Regions from separate parts of the Micromonospora sp. NPDC004704 genome, predicted to be linked through region 1. Evidence: riboswitches for the same ligand, from Rfam matches in the RefSeq annotation. Region 1 holds a riboswitch; the other holds the start of a gene.
The links. A riboswitch is a leader RNA that binds a small molecule or an ion and turns the genes downstream of it on or off. The one in region 1 is predicted to bind thiamine pyrophosphate.
Positions count from the first base shown of each region.

Region 2: it holds a riboswitch for thiamine pyrophosphate, as region 1 does, so the genes downstream of both, thiE (thiamine phosphate synthase) here and ACWEFB_RS04770 (ECF transporter S component) in region 1, are expected to answer to the same signal.

Region 1 covers NZ_JBSGCD010000003.1:91,470-107,213, forward strand. Annotated here, with positions in the region: gene ACWEFB_RS04710 (TetR/AcrR family transcriptional regulator) at 1-48, shown strand, start outside; gene ACWEFB_RS04715 (hypothetical protein) at 159-686, shown strand; gene ACWEFB_RS04720 (hypothetical protein) at 718-1,350, opposite strand; gene ACWEFB_RS04725 (efflux RND transporter periplasmic adaptor subunit) at 1,596-2,912, shown strand; gene ACWEFB_RS04730 (response regulator transcription factor) at 3,003-3,731, shown strand; gene ACWEFB_RS04735 (sensor histidine kinase) at 3,728-5,455, shown strand; gene ACWEFB_RS04740 (efflux RND transporter periplasmic adaptor subunit) at 5,497-6,756, shown strand; gene ACWEFB_RS04745 (ABC transporter ATP-binding protein) at 6,753-7,532, shown strand; gene ACWEFB_RS04750 (ABC transporter permease) at 7,529-8,788, shown strand; gene ACWEFB_RS04755 (hypothetical protein) at 8,816-9,460, shown strand; gene ACWEFB_RS04760 (energy-coupling factor transporter transmembrane component T family protein) at 9,596-10,396, opposite strand; gene ACWEFB_RS04765 (ABC transporter ATP-binding protein) at 10,434-11,903, opposite strand; gene ACWEFB_RS04770 (ECF transporter S component) at 12,018-12,590, opposite strand; TPP riboswitch at 12,670-12,776, opposite strand; gene ACWEFB_RS04775 (permease) at 13,096-14,052, shown strand; gene ACWEFB_RS04780 (TIGR03943 family putative permease subunit) at 14,052-14,816, shown strand; gene ACWEFB_RS04785 (VOC family protein) at 14,929-15,429, shown strand; gene ACWEFB_RS04790 (GNAT family N-acetyltransferase) at 15,448-15,744, opposite strand, start outside.
Region 2 covers NZ_JBSGCD010000032.1:1,494-17,237, forward strand. Annotated here, with positions in the region: gene thiC (phosphomethylpyrimidine synthase ThiC) at 1-189, opposite strand, end outside; gene thiD (bifunctional hydroxymethylpyrimidine kinase/phosphomethylpyrimidine kinase) at 207-998, opposite strand; gene ACWEFB_RS30315 (thiamine phosphate synthase) at 995-1,582, opposite strand; gene ACWEFB_RS30320 (thiazole synthase) at 1,867-2,679, opposite strand; gene thiS (sulfur carrier protein ThiS) at 2,685-2,885, opposite strand; gene thiO (glycine oxidase ThiO) at 2,906-4,069, opposite strand; gene thiE (thiamine phosphate synthase) at 4,063-4,698, opposite strand; TPP riboswitch at 4,701-4,812, opposite strand; gene ACWEFB_RS30340 (ThuA domain-containing protein) at 5,140-10,956, shown strand; gene ACWEFB_RS30345 (hypothetical protein) at 11,177-11,692, shown strand; gene ACWEFB_RS30350 (helix-turn-helix domain-containing protein) at 11,698-12,546, shown strand; gene ACWEFB_RS30355 (DUF397 domain-containing protein) at 12,554-12,796, shown strand; gene ACWEFB_RS30360 (aldo/keto reductase) at 12,867-13,811, opposite strand; gene ACWEFB_RS30365 (ABC-F family ATP-binding cassette domain-containing protein) at 13,910-15,589, opposite strand; gene ACWEFB_RS30370 (class I SAM-dependent methyltransferase) at 15,633-15,744, opposite strand, start outside.

The DNA.
Region 1 (15,744 bases):
TTCGCCGGACTCCGTCCGGCCGTGGCGGGTACGGCGAGCCACCCCTGAAAGGCCCACCCGCTCCACCGGTGGGCGAAAGTGGCGTTTCCGGCGTGGGCGGTGGCCGTTGCGGGCTACGGTGCGCGGGTGCCACCGGGATCAACCGAGGAGGTGGGGTCATGGGCACCCGTCAGGTCGTACGGACCGAGTACCAGGCCCGTCGGCTCGCCATTGCGGTGGACGCGCCCTTCGACGACTTCCGGCGGCGGTACGAGGAGGCCGTACCGGTGTTCGACCCCGCGACGTTCAAGCCCCTGTACGACCGGAAGGCGGACTGGTCGGAGTGGGTCGAGGTGACGCACCGGGCCGCGCCGCACGACTTCCTCCGCTACTGGCAGATCGACGCGCAGCCGATGATGGGGGTAGCGGGTGACGCGGCGGACTGCGCGCAGTACCTGATGGGCAACCACACGGTCGCCGAGCGGATGTTCCGGCACGACCCGACCGTGTTCCTGTACGTGCCGCTGCCGGTCAACATCAGCGACGACGGCAGCACCGGCACCTGGTTCTCGATCGACCAGCCGAGCCGGAACCTGGCCTCGTACGGCCGCCCGGCGATCACCTCGGTCGGCGTCGAGCTGGACCACAAGGTCGGGCGCCTGCTGGAATTCCTGGGTGTGTCCGTACCGCCGGACCTGCTGCCCTGACCGCGCCCGGCGCGGTCCGGGTCGGCCGATGTCAGCTCGCGGCGGGCGACGGGGCGGGGCTGAGCACCTTGCAGGCGTCCAGGGCTGCGCTGACCTTCGGGTCGGTGCTGTTCAGGTCGGGGGCGAGGGTCACGCCGTGGTCGGTGAGGCAGTTCGCGTACGCGCCACCGGGTGCCGCAGCGCCACCGGGACGGGCGCCCTGACCCCGGCCGGTGCCGCCGGTGGGCAGGGTGGAGGCGCACGCCTGCTGCGCCTTCTGCCAGGTCGCGTCGTCCACACCGGAGGGTCGCAACCCACCGAACCCGCCACCGGGTCCCCGGTTGCCGCCCGGCCAGCCGGACGAACCCGGCGACGGCTGGCCGGACGGACGCCCGGAGGGGAAGCGGGACGGCCGTCCGGACGGAAAGCCGGACGGTCGACCGGAGCCGTCGGGCCGGGGTCGCGCGGACGGCCGCCCGCCGGGCAGGTTGTCAGGTACGTCGATCCCCTGTTGCTTGAGGCAACCGACGTACGCGGCGAAGGCGTCGGGTCGACCACTCGACGCCGGTGCCGCCGTACCCTGACCGCTGGTGTCGGCACCGCCGCAGGCCGTCGCGAGAATCAGGGCCGCCGACCCCGCCGCCGCGGTCAACGTCCAGCGCGCCCGCCAGCTCAACACCGCCACCGGTACCTCCCTCTGGGTTGACGCCACCGGGACGGAGAGGGTGAGAGGGGCCCCGGGGCGCGTCCACAGACAACCGGCACCACCTCCGGACCAGATAGGACCAAGCTCGACGCCGGCTGGGAATCGCGCCGCGCGAACCGTCGGTTACTGCCTCCCGGCCCGGGAGCGGTCGCTTCGGGGACTCTCAGGCAATTCCGAGGTACGGCCGAGTCAGCCCCGAGCCGGGGCGATGACACTCGCCGGTCATGGGGATCGGCCTGAGTGCGTCGGGGCGTGCCGGACGTGGCCGGCGGGTGTGGTGGCTTTCCGGTGTCGTGGCCGTCGTGCTCGTACTGTCCGGCTCGGTGGCGGCGTACGCGTTGACCGGCGACGACGGCGAGCCGTCCCGCCCGGCGGCGACCGCCCGGGTGGACCGGGGCGACGTCACGCTCGCCATCGCCACCACCGGTGCGCTGCGACCGGCACAGACCCGCAGTCTCGGCTTCACCGGCGCCGGTACGGTCACCGAGGTCAAGGTGCGCGCGGGTGACCAGGTGACCGCCGGCCAGTTGCTCGCCCGGATCGATCCCGCCGTCGCCCAACAGCGCGTCGACTCCGCCCGGGACGCGCTCACCGAGGCACGGACCGCACTCGACGCCGCCGAGCAGCGACAGTCCACCCCACCCACCACCTGCGGCCCCGCGACCGGCACGGGCAACGGCGGCACGGGCGGCGGCGCGGGGGAGCCGACGCCGAGCGGATCCGTCACGCCGAACGGGTCCGCCACACCCACCACCTCCACCCATCCCGGCTCGCCGATGCCGAGCCCGGCCGCCCCGTCGGGACGGGTTTCGACGCCGACGGGGACCGGGCAGAGCGCGGGCCAGCCCTCGGGCGGCGCGCGGGACTGCACCGGCCGGAGCGGTTCCGCGTCGACGGGCGGCCCGGACCCCGTACTCCGGGCACAGCAGCAGGTGACCAACGCCCAACTGAACCTGGACACCGCCTCGGACGCGCTGGCCGGCACCAGCATCACCGCACCGATCGCCGGCAAGGTCCTCTCCGTCGCCGGTGGCGTCGGCGCGGTGGTCGGCGGCGGCACCACCTTCATCACCCTGGGCGACGTGGCCGGGATGGAGGTCGGGGCGAGTTTCCCCGAGGCGGACGCCGGGCGGCTGGCCGTCGGTCTGGCCGCCACCGTGACCCTGGCGAACCGGCCCGGTGAGGAGTTCCCAGCCAGAGTGACCCAGGTCGACCCGGTCGGCACCGCAGACGGGCAACTCGTCCGGTACGGCGCCCTGATCAGCTTCGACCGGGTGCCCGCCGACGCGCTGGTCGGGCAGAGCGCGAACGCCCGGGTGACGATCGAGTCGGTGCCGGGGGTGCTGCGGGTGCCCGCCACCGCCGTCCACCTCACCGGGACCGACGGGACCGGCGGCGGGCCGGCGACCGGGGAGGTGCGGCTCCGGACCCCGGCCGGCGGCACCGAGACCCGCCGGGTGACCGTCGGCGTACGGGGTGACCAGTACGCCGAGATCACCGACGGCCTCGCCGAAGGGGACGAAGTCGTACTCGGCTGGTGATTCCCCAGCCCATCGTGACCCGGCTCCCAGGTCGCTCCCAGCGGGCTCGGCTAAAGATGACCCGGAGTTCGAGGGGGAGGAGGTCGACGGGTGCGCCCATCGGCAGGAGAGTCGGCCCGGCGGTCGACCAGGGTGCTCGTGGTGGACGACGAGCCGAACATCTGCGCGTTGCTGTCGGCGACCCTGCGGCTGATCGATTTCGAGGTCCGGATCGCGTACGGCGGGCACGAGGCGTTGACCGCCGCCGCCGAGTTCGAGCCGGACCTGGTCGTACTCGACGTGATGATGCCGGACCTGGACGGCTTCCAGGTGGCGCGGCGGTTGCGTACGGCGGCCGACGGCCGGGGCGTGCCGGTGCTGTTCCTGACCGCGCGGGACGCGGTGGAGGACCGGATCTCCGGGCTGACCGTCGGCGCCGACGACTACGTCACCAAGCCGTTCAGCCTGGAGGAGGTCGTGCTGCGGATCCGGGCCATCCTGCGGCGCAGCCGGGTCGAACCCGAGTCGGGCGTGATCCACTACGCCGATCTGGAGCTGAACGAGGACGCGCACGAGGTACGCCGCGCCGGCCGGTTGGTGGACCTGTCGCCGACCGAGTTCAACCTGCTGCGGTACCTCATGGTCAACGCCGGCCGGGTGGTCAGCAAGGCGCAGATCCTGGACCGGGTCTGGAGTTACGACTTCGGCGGCGACGGCCGGATCGTCGAGTCGTACGTCTACTACCTGCGCAAGAAGATCGACCGGTGGGACCCGCCGCTGATCCAGACGGTACGGGGCGTGGGGTATGCGCTCCGGCTGCCTCGACCGGCCGGCGAATGACCGCCCGGCCCGGCCAGCCCGGCGCTCCCGCCCCTCCGGGTGGGACCGCCGTACCCGGCTGGCCGCCCCCGCCACCGCCCGACTGGACGGCGGCACCCCCGGTCGGGCGGTGGCGGCGGCGACTGGCCCGGGTACGCAGGTGGAGCCACTGGACCCTGCGCGCACGGCTGGTGGTGGTGATCGCCGTACTGACCGCGATCGCGTTGATCGTGGCGAACGCGGCCGGGCTGGTGCTGCTGCGGTCGTACCTCACCGACCGGGTGGACGAGCAGCTCGCCCGGTCGATCCGCCCGTACGTCGCGGGTATGGTCCCGGACTTCGGACCCGGAGCGGCCCGCGGCGGCCGACCCGCTCCCGCCGGTGGCCCCGGCCAGGCCGTGGTGATCTACGACCCGGGCGGGCGGGTGCTGGTCGCCGTCCTGTCCCACGACGAACTCTCCCCGCCCGACCTGACCGGCCTCACCGACCTGGCCGAGCGCGGTGAGCCGTTCACGGTCGACTCGGCGGACTCGCACAGCACCTGGCGGGTGCTGGCCGCGCCGACCGCGAACGGCGGGCTGGCCGTGGTGGCCTCCTCGCTGCGCGACGTCGACGCCACCGCGGACGGCCTGTTGCTGATCGACGGGGCGGTGATGCTGCTGGTGCTGCTCGTGCTCGGCCTGGTCGCCGCCCTGGTGGTACGGATCGGGTTGCGCCCGCTGACCCGGATGGAACGCATCTCCAGCGAGATCACCGCCGGCAACCTGGCCCGGCGGGTGGAGGACGCCGACCCGCACACCGAGTCGGGGCGGCTGGGCATCGCGCTCAACGTCATGCTCGACCGGATCGGCGCCGAGATGGCCGCCCGTACGGTCTCCGAGCAGCGGTTGCGGCAGTTCGTCGCGGACGCCTCGCACGAGTTGCGTACGCCCCTCACCTCGATCCGCGGCTTCGCCGAGCTGTACCGGCGCGGTGGTGCCCCACCCGGACCGGTGCTGGACGAGACCATGGGCCGGATCGAGAACGAGGCGGCCCGGATGGGGCTCCTGGTCGAGGACCTCCTGCAACTGGCCCGCATGGACCTGAGCCGGCCGATGCGACGGGCACCGGTGGACCTGTTGGCGATCGCCGCCGACACCATCCGGGACGCACATGCCCGCCGCCCCGACCGCCCGGTCCGGCTGGTCCCGCTCGGCGGTGGTCCGGCGCCGGTGCCCGGCGGCGGCCCCGATCCGTCCGGCGGTGGGCTGGAGCCGGTGACCGTGCTCGGCGACGAGCACCAGTTGCGCCAGGTGGCGGCGAACCTGGTCACGAACGCGTTGCAACACACCCCGTCGACCGCTGAGATCACCGTCCGGGTCGGCCGCTGGTCCGCCCCCGCCGATCCGGCCCTGCCCGGCGCCGGCGCCGGGTACGCCGTGCTGGAGGTCGCCGACACCGGTCCGGGTGTGCCGCCCGAGCACGCCGGACGGATCTTCGAGCGGCTCTACCGGGTCGACCAGAGCCGTACCCGTACTCCCGGTGTCGGTTCCGGGTTGGGGCTGGCCATCGTGGCCGCGATCGTCCAGGCCCACGGCGGCCGGGTCGACCTGGTCGGCGCGACCGGTGTCGGCGCGACCTTCCGGGTGGTGTTGCCGACCATGATGGACCCCACCCCGGTCGACCCCGTCGAACAGGGCACCACCACTCGCGACGGTGCCCCGCCGTCCGGGGACGCCGGTGGTTCCCAGCTTGCTCCGAGCTGACGCCGGGGCTGTTCCGAGCCGGACGATCCAGGCTGGCCCGCATGCCGGTGCGACGTCTGGTCTCGCTACGCCGCCCGTCGGTGCTCGTCAACGCCGTACTCGGCCTGGCGATCATCGGCGGCGGCGTCTGGATCTACACCTCCTTCGTCAAGCCCGAGTCGAGTTCGGCGGCGACCGGTGCTGCCACCCGTACGATCCCGGTGGGGCAGGGCACGGTGACCGCCACCGTGTCGGCGGCCGGTACGTTGCGCAGCGCCGCCACCGCGAGCGCCACCTTCGGCACCGGCGGTACGGTCAGCGAGATCCGGGTCAAGGTCGGTGACCTGGTCACCCAGGGGACCGTGCTGGCCAAGGTGAACCCGACCGCCGCGAACCGGCAGCTCACCGCCGCACAGGCCAATCTGGACGCGGCCAGGGCGGCCCAGGACCGCGCCGAGGCGGCCGGTACCGACACCACCGACGCCCGGAGCCAGGTCACCACCGCCCAGTTGGCCGTCGACACCGCCCGGGACGCGGTCGACGGCACGACACTGAAGGCGCCGATGGCCGGGACCGTGGTGGCCGTCAACGGCAGCGTCGGCAGCTCCACCGGCGGGTCCGGGTCCAGCTCGTCCGGTTCCGGGTCGAGCGGTTCGGGATCGTCGTCGGGGGGATCGTCCTCCGGCAGCGGCTCCTCCGGCGGTGGCTCGGCGTCCGGTGGCTCCGCGTCGGGTGGTTCGACCAGCGGGTTCATCCAGCTCGCCGACCTGGGCAAGCTGGAGGTGTCCGCCTCGGTCGCCGAGGCCGACGCGACCAAGCTCAAGGCCGGCCAGCCGGCCACCATCACCTGGAACGCGCTCGCCGGTGCGACGGCGACCGGCACCCTGTCCTCGATCGACCCGAACGCCACCACCAGCAACAACGTGGTCACCTACGGGGTGGTGTTCGGGGTGTCGCAGCTCCCGCCCGGCGCCCGCCCCGGCCAGACCGTCCAGGCGACGGTGACGGTCGGGCAGGTGGAGAACACCGTCTACGTCAACTCGGCGGCGCTCACCACCGTCGGCAACCGGCACACCGTCACCGTGCTGGAGGACGGGCAGCCGGTGACCCGTCCGGTCGAGGTCGGGCTGACCGGCGACCAGACCGTACAGGTGACGTCCGGGTTGCAGGTCGGTGAGCTGGTCGTACTCCGGACCACCAGCACCGGGACGACCGGGACCACCGGTGGCGGCCGACCGGGCGGCGGGCTCACCGGTGGTGGCGGTTTTCCCGGCGGCGGCGGCTTCCCCCGGGGTGCCGGGGCCGCGGGAGGCGGGCGATGACCGCGCCGGACCGCGTGGTGCTCGACGTCCGCCGGCTGACCAAGCGGTACGGCGAGGGCGAGGCGACCGTGCACGCCCTGCGCGGGGTGTCGCTGGTCGTCGGTGCGGGTGACTACCTGGCCATCATGGGCTCGTCGGGTTCGGGCAAGTCGACGCTGATGAACATCCTCGGCTGTCTGGACGTCCCCACCACCGGGCAGTACCTGCTGGACGGGGTGGACGTGAGCCGGCTCAACGACCGGCAGCTCGCCCTGGTCCGCAACCGGCGGATCGGCTTCGTCTTCCAGGCGTTCAACCTGATCGCCCGTACCAGCGCGGTCGCCAACGTGGAACTGCCGCTCGCGTACGCCGGGGTCAGGGCGAACGAGCGGCGTCGGCGGGCGCTGGCCGCGCTGGACCTGGTGGGGCTGGCTGACCGGGCCGGACACGAGCCGAACCAGCTCTCCGGAGGTCAGCAGCAGCGGGTCGCGGTGGCCCGTGCGCTGGTCACCGAACCGGCGCTGATCCTGGCCGACGAGCCGACCGGCAACCTGGACAGCCGGTCGACGGCGGACGTACTGGCCATCTTCGACCGGTTGAACGCGGCCGGTCGGACCATCGTGATGATCACGCACGAGCCGGAGGTGGGCGACCGGGCCAAGCGCCTGATCCGGCTCTTCGACGGGGAGATCGCCAGCGACCAGCGCCAGGACGTTCCGGGCGCCGGTACCGATACCGGTGCCGGCGTTGACGGCGGGTCGGAGCGGGCGACCGTACGGCTGGAGCGGATCGGATGAGCTTCTTCGAGATCCTGCGGTTCGCCGTACGCGGGATCACCGTGAACAAGCTCCGCTCGGCGCTGACCATGCTCGGCGTACTGATCGGGGTCGGTGCGGTGATCCTGCTCGTCGCGGTCGGCAACGGCTCGGCGAAACAGATCACCGACCGGATCGCCGCGCTGGGCAGCAACACCCTCACCGTGCAGAGCACCGCGCGGGGCGGCAGCAGCAGCGACGCGATCACCGTACCGACCGCGTTGGCGCTGAAGGACCCGGTCCTGGCGCCGGACGTGCGTTCGGTCTCCCCGGTGGTGAGCGCCTCGGCGACCATCACCTACCAGGGCGCCGACCACCAGGTGTCGCAGTTCGTCGGCACGTACCCGAGTTATCTCGGTGCGTCGAACACCTCGGTCGCGACCGGTGCCGCGTTCAGCGACTCGGACCTCGCCCAGGGTCGGCGGGTGGTCCTGATCGGACAGACCGTCGCGGCCGAACTGTTCCCCGGTACGGACCCGCTCGGCGCGCAGGTGACCGTCGGCGGTGCGCTCTACACGGTGGTCGGCGTACTGGCGGAGAAGGGTTCCGCCACCGGTTTCCAGGACGCCAACGACGTGGCGATCGCGCCGCTGACCGCGGTCCAGCAGACGTTGACCGGTTACGGCGCGGTCAACTCGGTGCTCGTCGAGGCCACCGGACCGGATCGGGTGGACGACGCCCAGGCACAGATCGCCACCATCCTCGACCAGCGACTCAAGGTCGCACCGGCGGCGGGTGGGGCGGTCGCGGGTGGTGCGGTCGCTCGGGGTGGTGCCGCCGCCGGGCGGGCGCAGGGTACGCCGTACCGGATCCAGAATGCGGCCCAGTTGCTCCAGACCCAGACCGAGACCGCGGACACCTTCACCGTACTGCTCGGTGCGGTGGCCGGGATCAGCCTGCTCGTCGGCGGGATCGGCATCACCAACATCATGCTGGTCACGGTGACCGAGCGGACCCGCGAGATCGGCATCCGCAAAGCCCTCGGTGCGCCCCGCCGGGTGATCCTCACCCAGTTCCTCGCCGAGGCGACCATGCTCAGCCTGGTTGGCGGGGGACTGGGGGTGCTGGCGGCACTGGCCGGCAGCCATTTCACCATCGTCGGCGTCAAGCCGGTGGTCGTACCCAGCTCGATCGCCCTGGCGCTGGGCGTATCGGTCGCGATCGGGCTCTTCTTCGGCAGCGTGCCGGCCAGCCGGGCCGCCGGTCTGCGGCCCATCGACGCCCTCCGCTACGAGTGAGCCACGAGTGATTCCGGGGAAGCAGCGATGAGCAGAGCAGTGCGATGGGGTCGCCGTTCGCCGGGTGCGCCCGGAGTCCATCGGGACGACGCGGCGGACGCCCCGACCGTCGTCGGCCCGCCCCTCGTGGTCGCCGATACGCCCACCCCGCCGACCGGGGCGGGCCATGACGACGACGGGGACCTCGCCGTCGAGTTGGCGGCCGTGGCCGGTCGCCGCTGGTGGAACCGGGCAACCCTCTACCTCGGGGCGGCGGTGCTGCTGATCGGCGGTTTCCTGGGCGGGGTGCAGGTGCAGAAGTCGTACGGCGATCCGCCCGGCACCGGTCCCTCGGCCGCCACCGGCCGGGGTGCCCAGCGCGGCGCCGGTGGTTTCGCCGGCTTCCCCGGCGGCGCCGGCCGACCGGGCGGCACCGCCACCGGCGTCCCCGACGCCGACGGCGGTACGGCACAGACCACCACCGGCACGGTGAAGCTGGTCGACGGCACCACCGTGTACGTCCAGACCGCCGACGGCACCGTGATCACGGTCCGGACCGGCACCGACACCGCCGTGGCGGTCGCCAGGGCCGGTTCACTCAAGGACCTCAAGGCCGGTGACACGGTCACCGTCGACGGACCCAACTCCGCCGGTACGGTCACCGCCACGAAGGTCACGGCCCAGTCGAAGTGACCGGTTGTCCGAGGATGGTGCGGAGCCTCTCGGCCGCGTAACCCTCGCGCCATCGTCCCGTCGGGTGGCGGCGCCGGCGGCCGTGCTTACCGACACCGGCGGCCGGGGCTGGGCGTTACCGGCCGGCGGTGATGATCAGCCGAGCAAGGGTTGGAACGTACCGAGCAGGATGCTGACCGTCAGCGCCGCCCCGGCCAGCACGGCGGCACCGGCCACCAGCGCGGTGTCGGCGACGGTGAACCGCTGCCGCCGGGCGACCGTACGCGGGGTGCCGCCGTCGAACCCTCGGGCGTCCATCGCGGTGGCGAGCCGGGTGCCGCGCCGGATCGCCCCGACGAGCAGGGCGAACGCGGTGGCGCCGAAGAGGCGCAGCCGGGCGATCGGGTTACGTCCGGCGTCCACGCCCCGGGCCCGCCGGGCCATGCCCAGCAGTTGCCACTCGGTGGCGAGCAGGGGCAGCATCCGGAACGCGGCCAGCGCGCCGAGCGCGAACCGGGATGACACCCTCGCGTTCTGGATCAGCGCGTCGGCCAGGTCGGTCGGGTCGGTGGTGGCGAAGACCAGCACGCCGGGCAGCGCCACCGCGAGTACCCGCAGGACCAGGCCCAGGGCGGAGGTGAGCACACCGGTGGTGACCGTGATCGGGCCGGCGTCGAGCAGCACCGCCCCGGTACGGTCGGCGGCGAACAGCACCATGGTGAGCACGATGCCCAGCGAACCGATCAGCAGTGGCCAGGCTCGGTGGGCCAGGGTGCCGTAGCCGAGGCCGAACAGGGGCAGCACGGCCAGCTCGATGGCGATCGCGACGGCGGGCGCGACCGGGTCGATCGTGGCGACCAGGGTGAACGAGAACACCAGCGCGGCAGCGAGCTTCGCCACCGGATTGCGCCGAGCCAGCGGCGCCGTCGCCCTCCCCACCGGCCCAGTGCTGATCACGCCGCAACTCCCCGGTTCACGCGGGCTTCTACCCGGTTCACGCCGCGACTCCCCGGTTCACGCCGTCGGGGACCGGGTCGGGCGCGGGGTCGTCCCGGCCGGAGAGGGTCACGGTCCGGTCGGCGATCGCGGTGACGAAGTCGGCGTCGTGGGTGACGGTGACCATGCCGTGCCCGGCGTCGCGCAGGTCGGCGAGCAGGTCGACCAGCTCGATCCAGGTACGTCGGTCCTGGCCGAAGGTCGGCTCGTCGAGTACGAGCAGCCGGGGCGCGGTGGCCAGGGCGGTCGCCACGCTCAGCCGCCGCGCCTCACCACCGGAGAGGGTGTACGGGTTCGCCCCGGCGAGCCGGTCCAGCCGGAGCCGGACGAGCAGATCGTCCACTGTGGAGCGTACGACGGGTTCCGGGAGTCCGGTCCGGCGTGGCCCGAGGGCCAGTTCGTCGAAGACCGTACCGGCGAGGAACTGGTGTTCGGGGTCTTGGAAGACCGAGCCGATCCGGCGTACCAGGGACTTGGCCCGCCAGCGGTGCGGTGGCGTACCGGCGTCGGTTCCGGCCAGGGCGGAGGTGGCCTCGAGTCGACCGGTCGCCGGTTTCATCAGCCCGCCGAGTTGCAGGGCCAGGGTGGTCTTGCCGACCCCGTTGTGCCCGAGTACGGCAACCGCCTCGCCCGCCCGTACGGTCAGATCGGTCGGGGCCAGCCGGGGTGGTAGGCCGAGCCGGTCGGCGGTGAGCAACAGGTCGCCGGCGGCGGTGGTCGCCGGTCGGGCCCGCACCGACCGGCCGGGTACCCAGACCCCGGCGTCGGCGAGGGCGTCCCCGTGCGCGGCGAAGACCTCGTCCGGGCTGCCGTCGGCGCGGATGCCGCCGCCCGGCTCCAGGACCACGACCCGGTCGACCAGGGGGAGTGCCTCCGCGACCCGGTGTTCGACCAGGATCAGGGTGGTGTCGCGGTCCACTGCGGCGGCGATCGCTGCCCTGACCAGGGCGGCGCCGGCCGGGTCGAGGTTGGCGGTGGGTTCGTCGAGCAGGAGCAGCCGGGGCCGGAGCGCGAGTACGCCGGCCAGGGCGAGCCGTTGCTGCTCGCCGCCGGAGAGGGCGGCGGTGGAGCGGTCCCGTCCGTAGGGGAAGCCGACCCGGTGCATCGCCTCGTCGACCCGGTTCCAGATCTCGCCGGCCGGCACGCCCCGGTTCTCCAGCCCGAACGCGACGTCGTCGCCGGCCCGTGCCATCACGAGCTGGCTCTCCGGGTCCTGGAACAGGATGCCGACCCGGTCCCGGACCGTACGCGGATCGGCTCCGTCGACCTCGATCAGCCCCGCCTGCTCCCCGGAGTCCTCGGCGAGCAGCCCCGCGAGCGCGGCCAGCAACGTGCTCTTCCCCGCCCCCGAACCCCCCAGCAACAACACCCGCTCCCCAACCGCAACCCGCAGATCAACCCCCCGTACCGCCCACCCCTTCCGCCCCGCATGCCTCCACCCAAACCCCCCAACAACCACCCCACCCACCCCACTCACCCCTCCCTCTAGCCGTTGATCATGAAGTTAGATACCTCAGAACAAGATCGAATCGTCGCTAACTTCATGATCAACGCCGAAGGGGCCCGGCGGGCCGGGTGGGGGTTAGACCGTGGGGCGGGTGCGGCCGGCGGGGAAGCGGTCCAGGGCGCCGGTGTTGGCTAGGGCTCGGGTTAGGGCGATGCTGCCTAGGCCGGCCACTACCAGGGAGCTTGCGGTGGTTAGGGCCAGGTAGGGGAGGCGGAAGCTGTCCCAGGCGGTGCCGGGGTACCAGACGAAGATGTCGTAGATGGCGGCGGCGAGACCGGCCAGGGCGGCGGCCAGCAGGGTCACCGGCAGCCGGTAGATCCGGTACGCGAACACGGCGAAGGCCAGCTCCGCGGCGGCGGCCTCGATCGGGCCCTGGACCACCAGCGTCCAACCCCAGCTCGTGCCCAGGGCCACCGAGACCAGGGCGGCCAGGGTCAGGGTGTAGAGGGCCGCACCCGGCTTGCGGATCACCAGTGCGCCGAGGACGGCCGGCACCAGCCACACCCCGTAGATCACGGCGCGACCGGGCAGCGGAATGGCGTCGGCCGGACCGTTCCAGAGCAGGCCCCAGGCCCAGAAGATGACGCCGAACGCCACCCCGAGGGTCGAGGCGATGACGATGTCGAGCGTCCGCCAGCGGTTGTTCATGATGTTGGCTCCCAGTTCTCGAAAGTGAACCAGGAGAAGTCGCACGCCTCGGCCCGGCGTCGTGCCGGACTCCGGCGCGGCCGGAGCATGACCGAACTCCCTGCGCTGGCATTACCCAGATCAGGTTCGAGGGTCTGCGGATGTCATCCCGCACTCTCAGCGCTGTGCGCTCCCCTGTCGGATGTGAAGTTGTTTCGGGGACGCTAGCACCGACCGGCGGCGCGGCACAGCGCCGTATCGATCGGGTGTGGTGGTGGACACCGGGGCTCGGGTTAGGGTGAGCTGCCCCCGGACCCGGCCGAGCGAGGAGAGCAGAGACGCCGTGACCGCCTCCGACCGCGCGACCGAACGCCGCGCCGGGCCGGGCGACGAGATCGACTGGACGATCCCGCCCACCACCGGCACCGTCGACAGCGCCGCGCCCGGTTCGACCACCGGTCCCGCCCGCGCCCACACCACCCCCGGCGGTACGCCCGCAGCAGGCGACCCACCACCCCGGCAACGGCTGTTCGGCGACCGGATCGGGTCGGTGGAGGTGCTCGCCGGGCTCCTCATCCTGCTGGTCGTCTTCCGTGGCCCGATCGCCGACGCGATCTCCGGCCCACGACTGCAGACCTGGACCACGGTTTTCGTCTCGGTGATGGTGCAGGCGGTGCCGTTCCTCGTCTTCGGGGTGGTCCTCAGCGCGGTGATCGCGGTTTTTGTGCCCCGTTCCTTCTGGGCGAAGGCGTTGCCGAAACATCCGGCGCTGGCCGTACCGGTGGCGAGCTGTGCGGGAGTGATCCTGCCCGGTTGCGAGTGCGGCGCGGTCCCGATCGCCGGGTCGCTGATCCGCCGGGGCGTCACCCCGGCCGCCGCGCTGGCGTTCCTGCTCGCCGCCCCGGCGATCAACCCGATCGTGCTCACCGCCACCGCGGTCGCCTTCCCGCAGAACCCGGAGATGGTGGTCGGCCGGGGCGTCGCCAGCCTGATCGTGGCGATGCTGATGGGTTGGCTCTGGCTGCGGCTGGGCCGGGCCGACTGGATCCGGCTGCCGCACCGCCCCGACCTGGACGGACTGTCGAAGGGGCGGGCGTTCTTCTCGGCCGTACGGCACGACGTGGTGCACGCGGGCGGCTTCCTGGTGCTCGGTGCGATGGCGGCGGCCTGCATCAACGTGCTGGTGCCGGAGCGTTGGTTGCAGACCCTGGCCGACAACCCGGTCCTGTCGGTGCTGGCGCTGGCGGTCCTCGCGGTGCTGCTGTCGATCTGCTCGGAGGCGGACGCGTTCGTGGCCGCGTCGCTGTCCCAGTTCTCGCTCACCGCCAGGCTGACGTTCCTGGTCGTCGGGCCGATGGTCGACCTCAAGCTGATCTCGATGCAGGCCGGTGTCTTCGGGCGGCGGTTCGCGTTCCGGTTCGCCCCGGCGACGTTCGCGGTCGCCGTACTGGTGGCGGTGGGAGTGGGAGCGGTGGTGCTCTGATGAACCGACAGGCACAGGCGGTGGTGTTGCTGCTGCTCGGCGGGGCGGTGCTCAAGGCCAGCCTCACCGACATGTACCTGCGTTACGTGAAGGAGGGGCTGCAACCCTTCCTGATCGGGTCTGCGATCCTGCTGATCGCGGTGGCGGTGATGACCCTGGTCCACGACCTGCGCCCGGCCCGGCGTACGTCCGGGGCGGCGGTGGAGGGGTCGGCCGAGGAGGACCACGACCACGGGCACGACCACGGGCACGGGGGCAAGGGCCACCACGAGCCGCGGGTCGGTTGGCTGCTCATCCTGCCCGTGCTCGGCCTGCTCCTGGTCGCCCCACCGGCCCTGGGCTCGTACGCGGCCGGTCAGGCCGGGACCGCCCTCGGCAGTCAGCCGCTGTCGGACTATCCGCCGCTGCCCGAGGGTGACCCGGTCCGGATCGGGGTGCTCGACTATGCCTCCCGGGCCATCTTCGACAAGGGTGTCTCGCTCGGCGACCGGCGGGTGCAGCTCACCGGTTTCGTCGCCACCGGAGCCAACGGCGAACCGATCCTGGCCCGCATGATCCTGTCCTGCTGTGCTGCCGACGGTCGGCCGATCAAGCTCGGCCTGGCCGGCGACCCGCCGACCGGCCTGGCCCCGGACACCTGGGTCGACGTGGTCGGCCGCTACTCCGACCGGATCGCCAAGGACCCGGTCAACGAAGAGGAGATCCCGTACCTCGAGGTGGAGTCGTGGCGCCAGGTCGACCCACCGAAGCAACCGTACGAGTGAAGCGAGGCCGGTCGGGGTGAGTTGCCCGGCTCGACGGTTAGTTCCCCGGCCAGTGGGCACTGCCATGGGATCGGCACGCGCGGGCGTGACCGGGACCGTGGAAGGGAACAGCATGCCAGGCACACCAGAGGGTTCGTTCGGCCTCGACACGGCCGCACACGTCGGGATCTCCGTCTCCGACCTCGACCGCTCGGTCGCCTTCTACCGGGCGTTGACCGGGTTGGAGCCGGCGGTCGACAACGAGAGCATGAAGGGTCAGGGCTTCGCGCACGCGCAGGGGCTGCCCGTGTCGAAGCTGCGCTACGCCACCTTCCACCTGAGCAATCTCGGCATCGACCTGATCGAGTTCGAGGATCCCATCGGTGCTCCCGGCCAGTCCGCCGCCAACCGGCCGGGATCGATGCATCTCTGCTTCCAGGTGGACGACCTCCGGTCGGTCCACACCCGGATGCGCGAGGCCGGGTACGACTTCCTCGGTGAGCCGTACACCTTCGCCGCCGACGAGGTGACCCCGCCGGACGCGGTCGGCACCCGGGTCGCGTACTTCAACGATCCCGACGGGACCAACCTCGAACTGATCGAGCCCAGGGGCGGGTTCGCCGGCCCGAGCTGACCGGGGACCACCGTCGGGTTAGGCCGAAGTCAGGGCCCAGATCTCGACGTCGTGGCGTACGCCGTTGTGCGGGAACGCCTGGCGGAGCACACCTTCGCGGGTCATGCCCAGCCGTCGGGCCGCCGCGATGCTGCGGTTGTTGTCGGGGACCGTGCGCCATTCCACCCTGGACAGACCGCGTACGCCGAGCGCCCAGTCGATCAGGTGCCGGGCGGCCAGGGTGACCAGCCCCCGGCCCTGCGCCTGCGGGGCGAGCCAGACCCCGATCTCGCAGACCCCGGCACGGGGGTCGAAGACCCGGAACAGGACCCCGCC
Region 2 (15,744 bases), on a different contig from region 1:
CGCCACGTCACCGCGTTCGGCGATCCACGGGCCGCGCAGCGCCGGCAGGCCGACCTCCGGGTCACTTCCCGGCCCGGAGGTGTCGTACAACCGGACCGGTGGGTTGTCCCCGGCCAGTTCCACCTCTGCGAACGGGACCCGGATGTCCGGCCGCGATCCCTCCACGTACACCTTGCGACGAGCCTGCATAACCAACCTCCTGCTTGTCAGCGGGACCAACCGAAGTGGTCCAGCGGTCCATGGCCGGTGCCCAACTTCCAGTCGCGCGCACCGGCGAGCGCGCGGGCGACGTACTCCTTGGCGAAGACGACCGCGTCCGGGACCGCGTCGCCGAGCGCGATCCGCGCGGCGATCGCGGCCGAGAACGAACAGCCGGTGCCGTGGGTGTTCCGGGTGGGCACCCGTGGGCCGGCGAGCAGCCGCGTCCCGGTGCCGGTCCAGAACACGTCGACCGCCTCGGTCCGGTCGTCGTCGTCACCGCCGCCGGTGACCACCACGTAGCGGGGTCCGCCGGCGGCGATCTGCGCGGCGGCGGCGACCATCTCGTCGGTGGTCGTCACCGGGCGTCCGACGATCGCCGCGGCCTCCTCCCGGTTCGGCGTCGCGACCAGCGCGTACGGCAGCAGCCGGGTCACTGCGGCGACCACGCCGAGCCGGTGTCCGCTGGTCGAGACGAGCACCGGGTCGACCACCAGGTGCGGCAGGAGCCCGGCGCGGGCCTGTGCCGCCACCGCGTCCGCCACCTCCTCGGTGCCGAGCATCCCGGTCTTGGCCGCGAGCACCGGCAGGTCGGACAGGACCGCGTCGAGTTGTGCGGTGACGATGTCGGCGGGAGTCGGCAGGACCGCGCGTACCTGGTGGGTGTTCTGCGCGGTGAGGGCGGTGATCACGGAGGTGCCGTAGACGCCGAGGGCCGCGAACACCTTCAGGTCGGCCTGGATGCCGGCACCCGCGCCGGAGTCCGAACCGGCGATGGTCAGCGCCACCGGTGGTGTCATCGCCCGCTCCTCCGCCCGACTGTCGTCGGGGCGGTCAGCCGGGCGACCAGTTCGGCCGGGTCGTCGGCGCGCATCACCGCGCCCATCACCGCCACCCCGGCCGCACCTGCGGCCAGGCAGGCGGCGACGTGGTCGGGTCCGGTGACGCCGCCGAGGGCGAGCACCGGAACCGGGGTACGCCGTACCAGCCTGGCCAGGCCGACCGGATGCAGCGGTGGCCCGTAACCGGGCTTGGACGGGCTCGGGAAGATCGGGGAAAGGGTCACGTAGTCCTCCGTGGACAGCCGTCCCAGTTCGGTCAGGTCATGGCAGGATCTGCCGACCAGCGGCAACTCCGGCGGCGGGTACGGTCCGGCGGCGGGCAGGTGCACTGCGGTCCCGCCGAGCGGGTCGGGGCCGGCCACCACCAGCGTTCCGCCGGCCGGTACGAGGACCTCCCGCAGCCGCTCGGCAAGGGCCAGGCGTTCGTCCCGGGGCAGGTCCTTCTCCCGGAGCAGCACCCACCGGGCGCCGCCGTCCACCGCCGCCCGGATCACCTCGTGCAGTGGCCGATTCGTCTGCCGCCGGTCGGTGACCACCACCAGACCACTCGGCGTGCCCGGCGTCGCTGTTCTGTCGTCGTCGGGGCCGGGACGCTGCGCCCGGGGACGTGGCGTCGCCGTACCGTGGTCGTCCAGGCCGGGACGCAGCGCGCGGGGAGGTGGCGTCGCCGTACCGTCGTCGTCCAGGACGGGACGCAGCGCGCGGGGAGGTGGCGTCGCCGTACCGTCGTCGTCCAGGACGGGGCGCGGCGTCTGCGGACGCGCGGAGGCCGACCGGCCACGGTCCGGGTGACGCGGCTCCGGGGGAAGCTCGGGCCGCCGGGCGGTCACAGGTCCGGCCGTCCCTCGTCGGGACTGGACGCCAGCGCGTGGAACCGTCGGGGGATCCGGCCGGACCGGGCGGCGAGCCAGCCCGCCTCCACGGCGTACCGCATCGCGGTTGCCATCCGGGCCGGTTCGGCGGCCCGGGTCACCGCGCTGGCCAGCAGCACCCCGTCGCAGCCGAGTTCCATGGCAAGTGCGGCGTCGGAGGCGGTGCCGATCCCCGCGTCGAGGATGACCGGCACGTCCACGCTCTGCCGGATCAGCCGGATGTGGTGCGGGTTGCCGATGCCGAGCCCGGAGCCGATCGGTGCGCCGGCCGGCATCACCGCCGCGCAGCCCGCCTCGGCGAGCCGGCGGGCGAGCACCGGGTCGTCGCTGGTGTACGGCAGCACGGTGAACCCGTCGGCCACCAGTTGGTCGGCGGCGTGCAGCAGCTCGACCCCGTCCGGCAGCAGGGTCCGGTCGTCCCCGATCACCTCCAGCTTCACCCACGAGGTGTCGAACGCCTCGCGGGCCAGCCGGGCGACCTTGACCGCCTCGGCGGCGGTGTAGCAGCCGGCGGTGTTCGGCAGCAGCCGTACGCCGCACCGTTCGAGTACGTCCAGCAGCCCGCCGTGCATCGTCGCGGCGGTGTCGACCCGACGCAGCGCGACGGTGACCAACTCGGTGCCGCTGGCCCGGATCGCCTGTTCGAGTACGTGCAGGTTCGCCGCGCCGCCGGTGCCGAGGATCAGCCGCGAGGCGAACGACACCCCGCCCAACTCGAACCGGCCGGTGACCGGCTCGGCGGCCGGCTCGGTCTCCACTTCGGACATCCGGCTCACCCGCCCTGGGCCGCGGTCAGCACCTCGACCCGGTCGCCGGAGCTCAGGACCGCCGCCGGCCAGCCGGCCCGGGGGACCACCTCGCCGTTGACCGCGACGGCCACGCCGCGGGTCTGGCCGGTGACGGTGGCGACCAGTTCCGCCACGGTCATCCCGCCGGGCAGACTGTGGTCCGTCCCGTTCACGGTCAGTTCCACCGAAACCCCACCCTCTCCGGTCACCGAATCTCCTCCCTCACCGAGGTCTGCCCGGTCCGGGTGAACCGGTCCGGGGTGAAAGGCTCGAGCGCCGGATCGGCCACCCCGCTGGTGAGCAGGTCGACGACGAGTTGTGCGGTCACCGGGGTCAGCAGGATGCCGTGCCGGTAGTGCCCGGTCGCCACGATCACGTCGGGGCGGTCGGCGAGCCGGCCGATCACGGGGGCGTTGTCGGGCGTACCGGGGCGGTGGCCGGCGGTGGTCTCGGCGAGTTCGTACTCGGCGAGTTCCGGGACCAGGTCGATCGCGGCCCGGAGCAGTTCCAGTACGCCGCCGGCGGTGACCGTGGTGTCGCCGCGTTCCTCGACGGTGGCGCCGACCACCACCTCGCCGTCGAGGCGGGGCACCAGGTAGACCGAGCGGCCGTCGTTGTAGCCCCGGATCACGTGCCGGAAGCCGGGCGGCTCGCCGCCGGGTGCGCGGAGGCGGAGGATCTGCCCCTTCACCGGTCGGATCGGCAGCCCGGTCAGTCCGGCGGCTCCGCAGCCGGCGGCGACCACGACGGTGTCCGCGTCGAGGTCGGCGAGGTCGTGGACGGCGGCCGGCACGAACACCACCCCGGCCCGTACCGCCGCGTTCCGCAGGGCGGTGACGAGTCGGCGGGGATCCACCTGGTGGTCGTCGGGGGCGTGCGCGCCGCCGCGTACCCGGGGTGCGAGCAACGGTTCGCGGTCGTGCAGCCCGGTCGCGTCCAGTGCGGTGATCGGGAGTCCGAGTCCCTGCTGGTACGCCCAGAGCCGGCGCGCCTCGGCCAGGTCGTCGGCGGTACGCCCGATCACCAGCGTGCCCTCGGTGCGGTAGCCGAGTTCGGCGGTCCCGGTCAGGCCGGCCGCGTTGGCGACCTCGGCGGCGAAGTCGGGCCAGCGGGCGGCCGAGTCCAGCAGCAGCCGGGTCAGCGCCTCCTCGCCGAAGGATGCCTCGGCGACCGGGGAGAGCATGCCGGCGGCGACACCGGACGCCCCGCTGCCGGGGTCCGGGTCGTGCACCCGCACCCGCATCCCCCGAACCGAGGCCAGCCAGGCGATGGCGAGCCCGATCGGTCCCCCGCCCACCACGGCCACGTCCGCCCGCCCGGTGGCGGGGACGTGGTCGGATTCAGTCGGGTGGGCGTCCCCGCCTACCACGTCGGCGCCCCGGTACGGGTCAGCGCGGCGAGCAGTTCCGTGGTGGCTCGGGCGGGATCGGCGGCGGCACTGACGGCGCCGACCACGGCCACCCCGTACGCGCCGGCGGCGAGCAGTTCCGGCACCCGGGCGGCGGTCACCCCGCCGATCGCGATGACCGGTACGCCCACCGCCTCGGCGACCCGCGCGATGCCGGCCGGGCCGATCGGTTCCGGCAGCCCGTCCTTGGTGGTGGTGGCGTAACAGGGTCCGACGCCGAGGTAGGTGGCGCCGGCCGCCACCGCGTCCCGGGCCGGGTCGGGTGCGCGGGCGGTGGCGCCGAGCACCGCGGTCGGCCCGAGCACCCGTCGGGCGGCCTCGACGGGCAGGTCGAGCGCACCGACGTGGCCACCGGCGGCGTTCGCCGCGAGGGCGATGTGCAGCCGGTCGTTGACCAGGCAGGTGGCGCCGACCGGTGTGCAGAGGTCGACGATCCGCCGGGCGAGGTCGTACGCGTCGCGGTCGGTGGTGTCGTCCTCGACGCGTACCTGGACCACGAGTTGTGGCCCGGCCACGGCAAGCGCCGCACGTACCGTGGCGAGAGGATCACGCCCAGTACGGGTGTCGGTGATGAGATGCAAACGTCCCAGTACGGGCACGGCAAACTCCTCCCTGCGCCGGCATTACCCGGATCAGGTTCGACGGTCGGGGGCTGTGTCAGCCCCCCTCTCAGCCCGGTACACCGGACTCCCGTGGGTTACTTGTCGACCACACTACGACGGCGGACCGGATCCGCCAAGGGGTCGCACGTCACAGCGGGGCGCCGCGAGCGGCGAAGGTGACTCCGAACACCCAATGGTTTTGTCTGTCCTATCCGGAAGATCCGCCTCGGTTACCCAACCGTTACCCGATTTGGCTTGTTGCTGTATTGCCCGCCTCACGCTGACCGGCATTAATTTGTTCAGCGACAAGACAAATTTCGACTGCACAGCCACGGCGGGCCACGCAGCCGAAACCCACCACCCCCGAACCGGTCTTCGGCGAGCCGGCCGGGGATCCCCCGTGTCCCCAGCGGACGAAGGAGATCCTTCGTGTCAAGACCTCGCCCGCGCCACGCGCTGCGCGGCACCCTCAGCCATGCGCTGCTGAGTCTCGCGGTCGCCGTCACCTCGACGGCGGCCGCACTCGTAGCAGCCCCGAGCGCCGCACAGGCGGCCCCGGCCGCCGCCGCGGCGGACCCGTACTCCGTCCTGGTCTTCTCGAAGACCGCCGGATTCCGGCACGGCTCCATCCCCTCCGGCATCGCGGCCATCCAGCAGCTCGGCACGGCGAACGGGTTCTCCGTCACCGCGACCGAGGACGGTGCCGCGTTCACCGACGCCAATCTCGCCCAGTACAAGGCCGTGATCTGGCTCTCCACCACCGGTGACGTGCTCGACGACACCCAGCAGGCGGCGTTCGAGCGCTACATCGAGGCCGGTGGTGGATACGTCGGTGTCCACGCCGCCTCCGACACCGAGTACAACTGGCCGTGGTACGGCGGCCTGGTCGGTGCGTACTTCAACGCGCACCCGGCCAACCAGCAGGCCACGGTCAAGGTCGAGGACCCGGCGCACCCGTCCACCGCCGGTCTGCCGGCCCAGTGGTCCCGCTTCGACGAGTGGTACAACTTCCGGACCAACCCGCGCGCGAACGTACACGTGCTGGCCAGCCTGGACGAGCGGAGCTACACCCCGGGCAGCGGTGCGATGGGCGCCGACCACCCGACCGCGTGGTGTCAGGACTACGAGGGTGGCCGCTCCTGGTACACCGGTGGCGGTCACACCAACGAGTCGTTCGCGGAGCCGGAGTTCCTCACCCACCTGCTCGGCGGCATCGAGACCGCCGCAGGGGTGGTCGAGGCCGACTGCAGTGCGACGAAGACCAGCAGCTTCGAGAAGGTGTCGCTGGACAGCAACACCAACAACCCGATGGAGCTGGACATCGCTCCGGACGGTCGGGTCTTCTACGTCGAGCGCGACGGCCGGATCCAGATCATCAAGCCGGACACCGGCACCACGGTGACCGCGGTCACGCTGCCGGTCTTCACCGGTAACGAGGACGGTCTGCTCGGCATCCACCTCGACCCGGACTTCGCCACCAACAACTGGGTGTACGTGTACTACGCACCCGCCGGTGGCGCGGCCCGTAACTACCTCTCCCGGTTCACGGTCGAGGGCGACACCATCAACGCCGCCACCGAGAAGGTCGTGCTCCAGGTCCCGACGCAGCGCAACACCTGCTGCCACGCGGGCGGAAGCATCGCCTTCGACAGCCAGGGAAACCTGTACCTGGCGCTCGGTGACAACACCAACCCGTTCGAGTCGGACTCCTTCACCCCGATCGACGAGCGGCCGGGTCGGCAGGACTACGACGCGCAGCGTTCGTCGGGTAACACCAACGACCTGCGCGGCAAGGTGCTCCGGATCCACCCGGAGGACGACGGCACCTACACCGTGCCGGCCGGCAACCTGTTCGCACCGGGCACGGCGCTGACCAAGCCCGAGATCTACGCGATGGGCTTCCGGAACCCGTTCCGGATCGGCATCGACCCGCAGACCGACACCCTGTACGTCGGCGACTACGGCCCGGACGCCGGTGCGGCGAACCCGAACCGTGGCCCCGAGGGCACGGTCGAGTGGAACATCGTCGGACCGGGCAACTACGGCTGGCCGTACTGCCACGGCGCGAACTACGCGTACAACGACTACCCGTTCCCGTCGGGACCGAGTGGTGCGAAGTTCGACTGTGCCGCGCCGGTCAACAACTCGCCGAACAACACCGGCCTGACCAACCTGCCGCCGGCCATCTCGGCCACGGTCGACTTCGACTACAGCGGCAACCCGCTGTTCCCGGAGATCGGCGGCGGCGGCGCCCCGATGGGCGGCCCGGTCTACCGGTACGACGAGAACCTCAACTCGGAGCGCAAGTGGCCGGCCTACTACGACGGCAAGGCGCTGCTCGGCGAGTGGAACCAGAACAAGATGTACACCATGCAGGTCAGTGCCGACGGCAAGTCGCTGGTCGACATCAACCAGCTGCTGACCGGCATGACGATGCTGCGGCCGATGGACTTCGAGTTCGGTCCGGACGGGGCGCTGTACCTGATCGAGTGGGGTACCGGCTTCGGCGGCAACAACGACAACTCGGGCATCTACCGGATCGACTACACCGCCGGTGAGCGGGCGCCGATCGCGGTCGCGACCGCCGAGCCCACCTCGGGTCCGGCTCCGCTGGCGGTGCAGTTCTCCAGCGCCGGGTCGCGTGACCCGGACGGTGGCACGCTGACGTACGCCTGGAACTTCGGCGACAACGCCACCTCCACCGACCCGAACCCGGCGCACACGTACGCCGCGGCGGGCAACTACAACGCGCAGCTCACGGTCACCAACCCCCAGGGGCGTACCGCGGTTGCGAACGTACCGGTCACGGTGGGCAACACCGCGCCGACCGTCTCCATCGAGTTCCCGCCGGACGGCGGCTTCTTCGAGTGGGGCGACCTGGTCAAGTACAAGGTCAACGTGACCGACCCGGAGGACGGGACGATCGACTGCGACCGGGTCGTGCTCCAGTACTACCTGGGCCACGACCAGCACGCGCACCCGCTGCAGTCGTACACCGGCTGTGAGGGTTCGGTCCAGACGCTGCTCGCCTCCGGGCACGGCGCCGAGGCGAACGTGTTCGGTGTCTTCGAGGCCGTCTACACCGACGGTGGCGGCGCCGGTGGGTCGAACGCCCTGACCGGGCGGGCGATCGAGCAGCTCCAGCCGAAGCGCAAGCAGGCCGAGTACTTCTCGTCCACCGGCCGGCTGGCCGGCAGCGTCAGCACCGGTGACCCGGGCGTGGCGCGGCAGGCCACCGAGGACACCGCCGGCGGGTTCGAGAACATCGGCTGGATCGAGGCCGACGACTGGTGGACCTTCGACCCGGCGAACCTGACCGGGATCGACTCGCTGCGGTTCCGGGCGGCTTCGGCCGGCGGGGGCGCGCGGGTCGAGGTCCGTACCGGTGCGCCGGACGGCCCGCTGGTCGCCACGGCCACCGTGCCGAGCACCGGGGGCTGGCAGACGTTCGTCGACGTGACCGCCGAGATCACCACGGCGAGCACGGTCAGCGGACCGCTGTACTTTGTGACCCGCAACCCGGTCGGTGCCAACGGTACCGGCGCGATCCTCAACGTGAACTGGGTCGACTTCCTCGGTCGCGGTGTGACCGACAACGCCCCGCCGGTGGTCACCGCCTCCGCGAACCCCACCGCCGGCATCGCGCCGGTGACGGTCGCGTTCAGCGGTACGGCCACCGACCCGGAGAACGACGCCCCGTTCACGTACGCCTGGGACTTCGGTGACGGCGGCACGGCGAACACCGCCAACGCCAGCCACACCTACACCGTTGCGGGCAACTTCACCGCCACCCTGACGGTGACCGACGCGCGTGGTGCCTCCACGTTCGTCAACGTTCCGGTGCAGGTGACCGCGCCGAACACGTCCTGCTTCGGGGCGCGCTCGGACGACTTCACCGGCACCTCGCTGGACAAGTCGCGCTGGTCGACCGTGATCCGGGAGAACCAGCTCTACTCGGTCGCCGACGGCAGCCTGGTTCTGCCGACCGCGGTCGGTGACCTGTACGGCGGCACCAACAACGCCACCAACGTGGTGCTCCAGCCCGCCCCGAGCGGTGCCTGGCAGGCGACCACCAAGGTGACGCTCAGCGCGACCGCCAACTACCACCAGGCCGGGCTGATCGTCTACGGCGACGACGCAAACTACGCCAAGCTCGACCTGCTCTACTCGGACAACCGCAAGTTCGAGTTCATCCGGGAGACCGCCGGCACGCCGCGCAACGAGGCCGCCGACGGGATCGCCGTACCGGCCGGGATGGGCGACACGTTCTACGTCCGGCTGAGCAGTGACGGCACCAACCTGACCGGGGCCTTCTCGGCCGACGGCCAGACGTTCACCCCGGTGGGTCGGTCCGCCGCCCTGGCCGGGATCGAGAACCCGAAGGTGGGTCTGTTCGCGCTGAACGGGAACACCACGGCCTCGGTGAACGACGCCAAGTTCGACTGGTTCCAGCTCAGCCCGGACGAGCCGGCCGGCCCGGTCGAGCCGTCCGACGAGTTCACCGGAACCAGCCTGGACAAGTGCAAGTGGAACGCGATCGTCCGGGAGGACCCGACCGGTTACCGGGTGACCGGTGGCGGCCTCCAGATCGACGTACCGAACGGCGACATCTACCAGGGCGGCGGCACCCCGCCGTCGAACTTCATCCTGCAGAACGCGCCGGCCGGTGACTGGACGATCGAGACCAAGGTCGACGGCAGCCAGTTCAACGAGCAGTACCAGCAGGGCGGTCTTCTCGTCTACGGCGACGACGACAACTACCTGAAGCTGGACTACATCGCGGACAACGCGGCCGGTCAGGCCGTGACCCGGCGGATCGAGTTCCGCAGCGAGATCGGCGCCGTGGTGCAGGACCCGCAGCCGAACGCGTCGAACCTGACGCAGGGCATCTGGCACCTGCGGTTGGCCAAGGCCGGCGACACGTACACCGCGTCGTACTCGGCCGACGGGACCGAATGGACGTCGTTGGGGAGCCTGACCAACGCGGCCGTGGGCGCCACGCCCAAGTTCGGCCTGTTCACCCTCGGTGCGGCACAGCAGGCGTCGAAGCCGGCGACGTTCGACTACTTCCGGGTGAGCACCGCGGTCGAGGACCCGACCGCACCGGTGACCACCGCGGCAGTGGCCGGTACGCCGACCGGCGGCTGGTACAACGCCGCCACCACGGTCACCCTGACCGCCACCGACAACACCGGTGGCAGCGGAGTGGCGAGCACCGAGTACCAGCTCGACGCGGGCACCACCTGGACCGCCTACACCGAGCCGATCCTGGTCTCCGGTGACGGCGCCCACCAGGTCCGGTTCCGCTCCACGGACGAGGCCGGCAACGTCGAGGAGACGAAGACGGTCGACGTGAAGATCGACGCGACCGCGCCGGTCACCTCGGCGACCTTCGCGCCGCCGAGCGACAGCGGTTGGCACGCCGGGACCATCCCGGTGACGCTCGCCGCCACCGACGCGGGTGCCGGGGTCAGCAAGCTGGAGTACTCCCTGGACGGCGGCGCCTGGACGCCGTACACCACGACGGTCAACGTCAGCGGCGACGGGCAGCACGAGTTGCTGTACCGGGCCACCGACGCGGCCGGTAACGAGGAGACGCTGAAGTCGGCCCTCCTCAAGATCGACGGCACCAAGCCCACCGTGCTGGTCTCCGGTCTCGCCGACGGCCAGCTCTACGGCGACAGCGCCGACGTCCGGGTCTCCTGGCAGGCGGTCGACCCGACCTCCGGTCTGGAAGCCACCATCGGCACCCTCGACGGCCAGCCGTACGCCAACAACACGCTGCAGGCGCTCTACGACCTGTCGCTGGGGCTGCACGAGCTGACCGTGACCGCGACCGACAAGGCCGGCAACACCACGACCTCGTCGGTACGGTTCTTCGTCACCACCTCGTTCCGGGACATGCAGAACCTGCAGGACCGGTTCAAGGCCACCAACCGGCTCTCCACCAAGGCCCACAAGCAGCTCACCAACAAGCTGACTGCGGTCCGCGACTCGGAGGCCGCCGGCAACGACAAGCGTGCGGTGCAGCAGTTGACCGCGTACAAGGCGCTTGTCGCCGACACCGCCCTGGTCACCGACGCGGATGTCCGCGACGTTCTGACCAGGGACGCGGACGCCATGATCGTCCGGCTCGGTGGCGAGGCCACCAAGGCGGGCGTGAAGGCCAACGCCGACAAGTCCGTCCAAGGAACGGGACGCCTCGCCGAGGACCCGACCCGGATCAAGCAGGGCGGCAAGCTCTAACCACCCGCACCGAAACGCAGTAACCGCACCAAACCCGGGGCGGCCGGCCAACCAGGCCGGCCGCCCCGGCGTACCCCCGGCACCACCGCACCCGGGCACCACCCAGTCCCTCCAGCAATTGCGACCGCACAGCCCTGCCGCCGGACCGCTCCCAGCCGACACACTGGAACCCATCCCGGCGGCACCGTACGGGTGTCCGGCGCGCCGAAAGGAACCTCTGATGCGACCCCTGCGAGTACTGCTCGCCGCGCTGGCCCTCGTACCGGTGCTCCTGCTCCCGGCGACGCCGGCGGCGGCCCGGGACGGCAAGCTCAACCTCCAGGTGGCCGGCGACGGCGCCACCGGGGTGACCATCCGGGCCAGCTACGCCGACGGCCACCAGCTCGAAACGGTTGTCCGGCTGGTGCTCACCGCCACCGACGGAGACGGCGACACCGTCGGGCCGATCCAGCTCGAACCGTCCGGTGAGGGCCAGGGTTTCTACACCACCGGACCGATCCTCTCCCCCGGCCGCTGGCAGGTCACGGTGACCGCGCCCGCGCCGAATCCCGCCGAGGCGGTCGCCACGGTCGAGGCCAAGGCCGAACAGACAGCACCCAGGCCGGTGCCCAGCAACCCGGTCGCACTGCCGAAGGAGTCCGGTCTGAGCACCGGCGTGTGGTGGCTGATCGGCGGGGCGCTGCTGCTCGCCGCCGCCGGCTCGGCCGTACTGCTCGCCCGCAACCGCAACAGTTGAGCGCCGTGTCCCGCCGCATCCAGCCCGCCGTCGCCGGCCGCAACGTCGGGGCCCAGCTCCGCGAACTACGGGTACGCCGGAAGCTGAGCCTGCGCGAGGTCGCTGCCGAACTCGACTGGCCGCAGTCCCGCCTGTCCCGCCTCGAACACGGCCGCCAGCAGGTACGCACCGAGGAGGCCGCCGCCCTGCTGGTCGTCTACCGGGTCACCGGTGACGAACGGGCCGCCCTGCTCCGCCAGGTCGAACGGGCCGCCGAGCCGGGCTGGTGGGAGGCGGCGGTCGGTCTCTCCGCCGAGTCGCGCACGCTGATCCACCTCGAAGCCGAGGCGACCACCATCATCGGATGCGAGCCGCTGCTCGTACCGGGCCTGTTGCAGACTCCGGACTACACCCGGGCGGTGATGGAGTCCTGCGGTGTCCGGAAGGTGGACACCCAGCCCCGGATAGCCGCCCGGCTGGCCCGGCAGGCGATCCTCACCCGCGACACCCCACCGGCGCTGCACGCCCTGATCGACGAGGCCGCCCTGCGGCGGCCGGTCGGCGGCCCGCAGGTGATGGCCCGGCAACTGCGGCACCTGGTGTCGGCCAGCGAACGGCCGAACATCACCCTCCGGGTGGTGCCGCTCGCCGCCGGCGCGCACACCGGTCTCGACGGTGCCTTCGCGCTGCTCGACTTCCCGCGCAACCGGTCCGTCGTCTACCTCGACCACAAGCTCACCGGGCTGTTCCTGGAGGAGCGGCACCAGGTCGAGTTCTTCCGGCGGGAGGCGGTCCGGCTCGCGGAAGCCGCGTTGAGCCCGATCGCATCGGTAAACTTCATCACTCGGGTCGCTGGCGAGTACGAGCGGAAGTGAGACCGCGATGACCGGTACGCAGCTTTCCGGGGCCGTCTGGCGCAGGTCGAGCCGCAGCGGCTCGAACGCGAACTGTGTCGAGGTGGCCGACCTCGGCGCGGTGGACGGCGCGACCACCGGCCTCGGCGGGGCGGGCACCACGGTCATCGGCGTACGCGACTCGAAGGACCTCGACGGGCCGGTGCTGGCGTTCCCCGCCACCGCCTGGACATCGTTTGTCGGGGCGGCCCGCCACAACCGGCTCGGCTGACCCCCACAGACGCCGTACGGGGTCCGGAGCGGCTGGCTCCGGACCCCGTACTGGGCAACGCGTTATCAGGTCAGAGGATGGCGCGCAGCGCCGCCAGGTCGTCGGCGGAGGGCTGCCACAGACCGGCTGCGGCGTTCGCCCGTACCTGGTCGGGGGTGGTGGCTCCGGCGATCACCGAGGTGACCGCGGGCTGGGCGGCCAGCCCGCCGATCGCCACCTGCAACGGGGTCAGGTCGCGTTCGGCGGCGTACTTCTCGATCGCCTCGATCCTGTCCCAGGGTGCGGCGGCCAGGCGGTCGGCGTACCGTCCGCCGCCGGAGAGCCGGCTGCCGGCCGGCGGCGCCTCGCCCCGCTTGTACTTGCCGGTGAGCAGGCCGTTGGCGAGCGGGAAGAACGGCAGGAGGCCGAGGCCGAAACGGTTGGCGGCCGGCGCGATCTCGGTCTCGACGTGCCGCTCCACCAGGCTGTACTGGTTCTGCGCGCTGATGAACGGCGCGTAGCCGCGGGTACGCGCCACCCACGCCGCGTCCGCGATCTGCCAGCCACCGAAGTTGGAGTTGCCCAGGTAGCGCACCTTGCCCGACCGGACCAGGTCGTCCAGCGCGCTCAGTGTCTCCTCGATCGGGGTGCCGGGATCGACCTCGTGCATCTGGTAGAGGTCGATGTGGTCGGTGCCGAGCCGGCGCAGCGACGCCTCGACGGCACGGTTGATGTAGCGGCGGGAGCCCCGGGCCCCGTGGTCCGGGCCGTTGGCCCCGAGCATGTCCATGCCGAACTTGGTGGCCAGTACGACGTCGTCGCGCCGGCCCTTCAGTGCGGCACCGAGCTGCTCCTCGGATGCGCCCTTCGGCTCGCCGTAGATGTCGGCGGTGTCGAAGAAGTTGATCCCGGCGTCCAGGGCCGCGTCCACCACGGCACGGGTGCCCTGCGCGTCCAGTTTCCGGCCGAAGTTGTTGCAGCCGACACCGACGACGGACACCACGAGCCCGGAGTCGCCCAGCCGGCGGAAGGTCATCTCAGTCACGTGATCAACCCTATGCCCGCGCCCTTCCGGGACGGCACCAACCACGTGTGAGAAAGCCCTTCCCGGCCGGGAAGGGCCTTCCGCACACGTCAGCCGACGTCCCAGACGGGTTCGGGGGTCTCGGTGACCTCGTTGTCGGCGCCGAAGAGCACGAACCGCTCGAACGACCGGGTGAACCAGCGGTCGTGGGTCACCGCGATCACCGTGCCGTCGAACGCCTTCAGCCCCTCTTCGAGCGCCTCGGCCGAAGCCAGGTCGAGGTTGTCGGTCGGTTCGTCGAGCAGCAGCAGGGTGGCACCGGAGAGTTCGAGCAGCAGGACCAGGAACCGGGCCTGCTGTCCGCCGGAGAGGGTGCCGAACCGCTGGTCACCCTGGGCGGCCAGCTCGTACCGGCTCAGCGACGCCATGGCCGCGTGCCGGTCCATCCCGGTCCGGTGGTCGTCACCCCGCCAGAGGATCTCGACCAGGGTCTTGCCCATCAGTTCCGGGCGGTCGTGGGTCTGCGAGAAGTGACCCGGCCGGACCCGGGCACCGAGCCGGGCCACCCCGGCGTGGTTGACCGGCGTCAGCAGGTGCCCCCCGTCGACCGGACCGTTGGCCGGCTCCGGGTCGGTGCCGCCCCGCGCGAGCAGCCGCAGGAAGTGCGACTTCCCGGTGCCGTTGGCGCCGAGGACGGCGACCCGGTCGCCGTACCAGAGTTCCAGGTCGAACGGGTACGTCAGGCCGTCCAGCTCCAGTTGCTCGCACATCACGGCGCGCTTGGCGGTACGGCCACCGGACAGCCGCATCCGGATGTCCTGGTCCTTCGGCGGTACGGGCGGCGGACCGGCCTCCTCGAACTTGCGCAGGCGGGTCTGCGCGGCCTGGTAACGCGAGGCCAACCCGTCGTTGTACGCCGCCTTCTGCTTGTACATCAGCATCAGCTCGCGCAGCTTCTGGTGCTCCTCGTCCCAGCGGCGGCGCAGCTCGTCGAGGCGGGCGTGCCGGTTCACCCGGGCCTCGTGCCAGCTACCGAAGCCGCCCGGATGCACCCAGGCGCTGCCGCCCTCGACGGCGACCACCCGGTCCGAGGTCTGTGCCAGCAGTTCCCGGTCGTGCGACACGTAGAGCACCGACTTGGTCGACTCCCGCAGCCGCCCCTCCAACCACCGCTTGCCCGGTACGTCGAGGAAGTTGTCCGGCTCGTCGAGGAGCAGCACCTCGTCGCCGCCCCGGAGCAGGATCTCCAACGCGAACCGCTTCTGCTGCCCACCGGAGAGGGTCCGTACGGGACGGGTCCGGCTCGCCTCCCAGGACAGGCCGAGCACGATCGTGGAGACGGTATCGAAGAGGACCTCGGCGTCGTACCCGCCGGCCTCGCCCCAGGCGCCCAGCGCGTCCGCGTACGCGAGTTGGGCCTTGCCCGCGGCGGTGCTGAACTTGCCGCGGACCTCGGCGGCGTGCAGCGCCACCTCGGCGGCGGCGAGCCGGTCACCGGCCGCGCGCAGCGGGGGCGCCGAGATGGACAGGGCGAGGTCGTGCAGCGTCGACTCGTCGCCGATCATGCCGATGAACTGGCGCATCACGCCCAGGCCGCCGGACCGGGCGATGCCGCCGGTCGGGGTGGGCAGGTCACCGGCGACCATCCGCAACAGGGTGGTCTTGCCGGCGCCGTTCGGGCCGACCAGGGCCACCTTGGCACCCTCCCCGACCCGGAAGGACACGTCGGCGAAGAGTTCCCGGCCGTCCGGCAGGGTGTAGCCGACTCCGGCCACGTCTATGTAACCCACGCGGGCATCCTGCCTTGTCGTTCGGCTCGGGCGGTACCGGATTTCACCGCGTGATCCGGAGCACCCGGTAGCCCTTCTGGCTGGCCGGGCGGTCGACCTGCCAGCCCTGTTCGGTCAGCCAGCGGTGCAGCGAGTCGCCGCCGAGGTGCCGGCCC